3 regions of the Paenibacillus sp. ClWae2A genome follow, and region 3 is predicted to be linked to each of the others. Evidence: riboswitches for the same ligand, from Rfam matches in the RefSeq annotation. Region 3 holds a riboswitch; each other region holds the start of a gene.
What was found. A riboswitch is a leader RNA that binds a small molecule or an ion and turns the genes downstream of it on or off. The one in region 3 is predicted to bind thiamine pyrophosphate.

Region 1 (2,268 bases), on a different contig from region 3:
TAAACATCCAGTCGGTGTAGTTCTGCCACACTTCCTGTTTTTGTTCTCCCCAGCGCGGGGCGTCATCCGTGTACTTTGGACTAAGCCATTTCTGGCTTGCCAGCACCAATTCCTTGTCCAGATCCGGTACGGCCTTGATCAGAATGTTGGCTGCGTCTTCGGGATGATCAATCGCATATTGATACCCCGCGGAAGTGGCTTTCAGGAATGCTTTCACCAACTCAGGGTCGTTTTGGATCGTCTGCTCGTTTGTTACAAGGACAGGTGTGTAGTAATCCAATGCTTCTGAATAATCCTTCACATATAACATGTCGATCGGTTCCCCGCGCAGTTCGGCTTCAATACCCGTCCAAGCGTAGAAAATCCACGCGAAATCAATGTCCCGTTTCACTGCGGTGAAAAAGTCAGCATCACCCATGTTAATGTTTTTCACTTTGGATACATCGGCGCCTTCGCCTTCCATAATGGATTGCATCACGGCTTCTTCAACAGGGGAGCCCCAACCGCCATAGGTTTTACCTTCAAAATCTTTCGGTGATTTAATATTCCGATCCGCCGGAGCAGCGAACCCGGATGTATTATGCTGAATAACTGCTGCAATGGAGACGAGTGGAACACCCTGTGTGCGGGCTTGAGTTACACTCTCCTGATAACTTACGCCAAAAGGCACTTCATTCGATGCAACCATCGTATCTGCGCCACCGGCACCTGGTTGTACAATCTCCACGTTCAAGCCTTCGGCCTTGTAAAAACCTTGATCTACAGCCGCATACAGGCCTGTGTGATTCGTATTCGGTGTCCAGTCGAGCACCACTTTAATATCTTTCAGGGCGGCAGTGTCACCTTCGTTGCTGCTTTCCGTATTTGTGTTGCCGTTCTGCCCAGCTGGGGCAGCTTCTTTGCCGCCACATGCGGCTACAGTCACCATAAGCACGCATAAGAGCAACAATCCCATCGTTTTACGCCATTTCATCTGTAATTCTCTCCTTCGGTATGTCCGGCCGATTGGCACGGGGTACTCCTTGGCTTCATATCCAATCATCTTGCATAAATCGACAGATTTATACCAGTTGAGATCTGGATGACGTTATTTTATAACATAAGAAAACGTCTATCGATGTCATTCGAAGAAGCCAGACCGCGTTTAGCGGAAGTTTTCTTGCAATATCAGGAAGGGGATGCTCAAAGCGTATACTTTCTGATAGTAACAAAAAAAGCGCCCCGTAATCCGGGACGCGTGCAGGCGTTAGAGAGGTGGCGTTCAGCCATAGGGCTGTGCCATTTCGATATACTCCGATTCCTACGCTGGCATGATCCAGATCAGGTCTAAGGGTTAGTATCTTGGTGGGATACACTCTCAGCCGGCCAATTCCGACTCCCCTGGGAAACTATGAAGTTACGGGCATTACTAGGTGTAATTATAGGCCAGGAGGTGGAACGTGTCTAGTCAGGAACTGGATGGGGACACGTATGAACTTATCAAACAGGCCGTTATACATATGTATAACAGCCTGTTTAGATGTGTTATTTTCAATAATTATCGTGGCGAATCATATAAGGAAATCTGGCTGAGTGCGAAAGCATCGGATTTTGGATCATAACCTACCTGTTTCTGAGTGCTTTCCAGATTCAATCGTTTAAACCGATTATTCGAGATCCCATGCAGTATGGTGAAGGGCTCCAGATTGGTAGCTGTAATTGCTTTGAACATCAAATCACACATGTCAGCCGGACTAATATACGCGCTCATATCCCTTGCCTCCAGCGCTGGTCCGTCTGGTTGAAAATCATCATATGCACCTATACGTACCGCCACACTTTGTAAACCTTCGGTATACGCAAAATAAGAAGCAAGCGATTCTCCAAAACATTTGCTAACCCCGTACAAATTCCGTGGGCGTGTTGGCATGTCCGGATAGACTTGAGCATCAATGGGATACCCCTCGATCGTCTGTGCACTGCTTGCCAGAATGACTCTTCGTACACCTTGGTCCTTGGCTGCACGGAATACATTAAATGTACCTTTGATATTGATGTCCAACAACGATTCATAGAATCCGGCATGCGGGGAAGGATCTCCCGCCAGATGTACAACCACATCCATGCCTTCGCAAGCGTGCTGACAGGCTTCGGGATCTGTCACATCCAGTGTCATGATCTCATGGCTGGTCTCTTGATACGTATGCAGTCTGTCAATATTCAAATCTGTTAGTCGCAGGTGAAATGCTTCTGACAAGTGTTGGGACAAGTCACGTCCAATTTTTCCGG
Region 2 (2,268 bases), on a different contig from region 3:
ATATGAATAAAGCCCAGCATATTGATGCATACGAGAAGCAGCAAGAGTACATCAAGAAACAGGAAGATTTCATTCAGCGTAACAAGGCGCGGGCTTCAACTTCAGGTCGAGCGAAGAGCCGGGAGAAGCAGCTGGACAAGATTGAACGTATCGATCGTCCAGATGAGGCGGCCAAACCAACGTTCAAATTCAAGGATGCCCGCGCGAGTAGCAAAACGGTCTTTGAGGGTATTGATTTTGAAATTGGATACACGTATCCTTTGCTGCCCAAAATGACGATGACAATTGAACGTGGTGAGAAAATTGCCATCGTAGGTTGTAATGGTGTAGGTAAATCGACACTGCTGAAAACCATCCTGGGAAAAATATCTCCACTCAGTGGAAAGACCTTTTTGGGAGATTATCTCGAAACGGCCTATTTTGAGCAGGAAGTCCGTGCTGGAAATATCACGCCGATTGAGGATGTCTGGAATGAGTTTTCACATTTGACCCAGAATGAGGTCCGGGGTCATCTCGCTCGCTGCGGGTTGAAAAATGAGCACATTACTCGTCCGCTTAACATGCTGAGTGGTGGAGAGCAAGCAAAGGTTCGTTTATGCAAACTCTTGATGCGTGAGAGCAACTGGATTTTATTCGATGAACCGACGAACCATCTGGATGTAACAGCCAAAGCTGAGTTGCAACGTGCCTTGCAAGAATTCAAGGGAACGGTGTTGCTGGTATCTCATGAACCTGATTTCTACGAGGGTTGGGTCACCAAAACATGGAATGTCGAAGAATGGTCTGAGAAAAACTAGATGATTTAAGACAATGTTTAACAGAAATGACGGTGACAAAAAAATCTGTCTATGGTAACATAGGCTACAACTTCATATGAACACTAGGGGGGCCGCACGATGCGGCTGAGATGGAAGAATGCGATTCCGGACCCTTTGCACCTGATCTGGATCATACCAGCGTAGGGAAGTGGCGAGCGCGTTTCAGTGAATGACGTGAGCAAACGGCAACTCGAAAGGATTTCAACCGTCTGCTTAGCGATTTAAACATGCAGTTGCGTGTATAACGTTATGGCTATAAGGTCTATAGCTTTATTACACGAAATGAACTGTATGCATCAGTCAGTCATCTGGTCCTATAATTAATACGCAGCCACTCCCCTACGGGAGTGGCTTTTTTGTGTTTTTCATAGCATTGATGCATGGAAGGAGATGAACGGTACGGCAATTTCTCATGAACATGTACACGGATCATTTGAATTGCATGTTGTATCTACGGGTGCAGGGGATCAAGCATCTTTTGTAAAAGCAGCAAAGGACGTTTGGCCATGGGTGGACTATATTCACATACGAGAGAAACAACTCTCATGGCAAGACAAGATCGGTTGGGCTGAAAGTCTGCGTAGCATTGGCGTTCCATCTTGTCGCATCGTTGTCAATGGTTCAGAACTGCCTTCACAGAATGACATCTATGGCGGTGTACATTGGGGGCAAGATGCGATACGCAACTGTAACCCTACTGTTATAAGCAATGTGCAGCGACTTCGTCTGGGTGTATCTGTTCATTCCATCGATGAGGCAAAAATCGCTGAGGAACGGGGAGCCGATTACCTTTTCTTCGGGCATGTATACTCAACCAACAGTAAGCCTGATCTTGAACCAAGAGGATTACATGCTCTTGCTGAAGTGTGCAGGCGTGTCTCCATTCCTGTCATGGCGATCGGTGGCATCGAACCGGGAAACATTCACGCTATTCGCTCTGCAGGCGTACAGGGAGTCGCTGTGATCTCGAATGTATGGGCGAGCGATTCCCCGGATCGGGCGGTTGCATTATTAAGGCAGGCTATCGTTGCTACAGAAAGTCTGAGCCCCTGAATAAAGGAGATGAGAGGATGAAAGAGATCGTAACGGGTCAGAACAGGAATCATTTCAGTCATCAACTGAAATCTGAAACGGAATCAAGAAGCAAAGCTTTTACTGATAATCCGGATAAGATTCATGCAGAAACGATTATTGTAGGCGGAGGCGTTATTGGTTGTGCCATCGCATATGAGCTTGCTTCCCGTGGACAGGATGTACTGTTGCTGGAGCGTTCGGCGATTGCAGGAGGCACTTCTTGCGCAGCGGCTGGAATGCTGGGGGCAGATAGTGAGGATTTTGCTCATCCTTTGATGGCTAAGCTTGCCAGGCAGAGTAGACAGTTGCTTATCGAGCATCAAGTGTTAATGGCTACCCTCAGCGGGGTAGAGGTTGGCCTGCAACGCCATGGATT
Region 3 (2,268 bases):
AGACAGCATGGAACCACCGTTCCATCTACAAGCACAGCTGCCTGATTACGCAATGCATGGCAAAAGCCTTTGCCGTCATCTTCAGGTGCATCCAGACTTGGCCATTGGAACTCATGGTCCTGATTCAGGTATACATTTGGGGCAATTTTGACCCCGCTGCCTGGAACTACTTTTTCCTCAATGCGGAAGTCCAGATTGAACTCACGTTCCAATACTTCAAGGGTCTCCCGATTTCGATTCATCTGAGCATTCGTGAAGTTATCCTGCGTCAGATTCCACAGTCGGAATGAGATGATGACATTGTGTTTAACGGCCTCGTGTACAAAGGACAAAATATGACGCAGATATCCGTCACGATCTGTTGAACCTTCATGCCCATCGAAGCTGTGCAGGGAGAAATTCATCTGCCGCAGCGCCGGTTTGCCAAGCAATTTATGCTGAGTCTTGGGCAACAGTGTACCATTTGTTGTAATGTTCACCTTGAGTCCCTTCTCATGTGCGGAATCAAGCAACAGATCTATTTTGGGATGCAACAAGGGTTCGCCTTTGACATGTAGATAAATATGATTGGTGTGTGGTTTAACTTGTTCCAGTATATTGTTGAAGACTTCAGGGTCAATGAATCCTTTGGCACGCTGCGTCTGTGGACAGAAGCTGCAAGCCAGATTGCAGATACTCGTGATCTCAATATATACTTTTTTGAACGTTTTCAACTCGGGTCCCCATTCTGCCTAGGAGGGAGAACATTCCCACCTGCATTTTGTGATCCGGCCTTTACGGGCCATCCCTATTATATCGAGTTCGGAAGCCAAGGTAAATTGTTCAGTTGTTCGGGTCTGACTCCAAGTTCATCTCAAGAATTCTATCACACTGCCTCTTTACAGTTCATGTTCGAGTGATATATGCTGAACACACAACTGCATATCTTGAACTTTTGCACTAGGGGAGCCTTGCGGCTGAGACGAATATGACTATTCGGACCCTTTGAACCTGATCTGGATCATACCAGCGGAGGGAAGTGGAGCGGCCTTTTAGTAAGCGGAATTTTTTCATGTATATGTGAAGATAAATTGCCGATTTAACTTACAGACCCACTCATTTCTCCGGAAATGGGTGGGTCTTTTTTGTTCCTTTTGCAGAGCATAGGATGCCGTTGTTATTCCAGCAGTCTGAAATTAAGGGGGTGAGGATCAGATGGATAACCATGTAACCATTCACAACGTAAGCTTTGCTTTTTCCAAAAAAAAGGATTCCCCCGTGCTCTCCAATGTGTCGCTTCGGGTTCAACAAGGAGAATTTGTCTCGATTATCGGCTCCAGCGGATCAGGTAAAAGCACGCTCTTCAAGCTGCTCGCAGGCTTGCTTGAGCCAACCGGCGGCACCATCGATATTGCTGATGTACCGCGAGGAGAACGGCTCGGACGAGTCGCCTATATGCCGCAGAAAGACCTGCTGTTATCCTGGCGTACCGTCATGGAGAACTGCATGCTGCCTGCCGAGTTGGCACCAGGCCGACAGGACAAGGACAAGTTACGTGCCAACATCCTAGCTGGATTGGCAAGGTTCGGCCTGTCGGGTTATGAACAGGCCTATCCGGATGAATTGTCCGGCGGCATGCGGCAGCGGGTGGCATTGCTTCGTACCTTGCTTACAGGCGGGCAGCTCATGTTGCTGGATGAACCCTTCGGTGCACTCGATGCCTTAACAAAACGAGAAATGCATCGCTGGTTGTTGGAGCTGTGGGAGGGCTTTGGCCAAACCGTGCTGTTCATTACACATGACATCGAAGAAGCCCTGCTGTTAAGTGACCGTATCATTCTGTTAACTCCAGGAGGGCAAGGTCAGCAATTGCGGGAGATGACGGTTCCTTTATCACGCCCAAGGCATTCGGACATGATCTACGAAACGGCTCTTGTGCAGATGAGACAACAACTGGAGGAACAATTGCATGCAAAGCGATAGAGGTAAGGTCAGCGTCCGGACTTGGCTCTCGAAGTGGTTTTCCCAATATGGTTTGTTTATTGTGCTCGTGCTCTTATTACTGGTGATCTGGGAAGTGATTGTGCGTATGGGATGGGTGCCTTCCTTCATCATTCCTGCACCCACGGCCATCGCAGGCTCACTGATTAAGCATTGTCATCTGCTGTTGACCATCCATCTGCCTGCTACCTTTATGGAGGTTGTTGTTGGTTTTGTCTTGTCCATAGTGACTGGAATTACGCTAGCAACAGGCATGCATATGAACCGATCGATTGAAAAGGCTTTGTA

Region 1: it holds a riboswitch for thiamine pyrophosphate, as region 3 does, so the genes downstream of both, QVE09_RS26830 (ABC transporter substrate-binding protein) here and QVE09_RS19680 (ABC transporter ATP-binding protein) in region 3, are expected to answer to the same signal.
Region 2: it holds a riboswitch for thiamine pyrophosphate, as region 3 does, so the genes downstream of both, QVE09_RS04385 (thiamine phosphate synthase) here and QVE09_RS19680 (ABC transporter ATP-binding protein) in region 3, are expected to answer to the same signal.

Annotation. Positions count from the first base shown of each region.
Region 1 covers NZ_JAULSQ010000014.1:28,104-30,371, reverse strand. Annotated here, with positions in the region: gene QVE09_RS26830 (ABC transporter substrate-binding protein) at 1-973, opposite strand, end outside; TPP riboswitch at 1,280-1,392, opposite strand; gene QVE09_RS26825 (NAD-dependent epimerase/dehydratase family protein) at 1,538-2,268, opposite strand, start outside.
Region 2 covers NZ_JAULSQ010000001.1:1,059,251-1,061,518, reverse strand. Annotated here, with positions in the region: gene QVE09_RS04390 (ABC-F family ATP-binding cassette domain-containing protein) at 1-797, shown strand, start outside; TPP riboswitch at 873-982, shown strand; gene QVE09_RS04385 (thiamine phosphate synthase) at 1,209-1,871, shown strand; gene thiO (glycine oxidase ThiO) at 1,889-2,268, shown strand, end outside.
Region 3 covers NZ_JAULSQ010000006.1:312,164-314,431, forward strand. Annotated here, with positions in the region: gene QVE09_RS19675 (radical SAM/SPASM domain-containing protein) at 1-713, opposite strand, end outside; TPP riboswitch at 932-1,034, shown strand; gene QVE09_RS19680 (ABC transporter ATP-binding protein) at 1,195-1,962, shown strand; gene QVE09_RS19685 (ABC transporter permease) at 1,949-2,268, shown strand, end outside.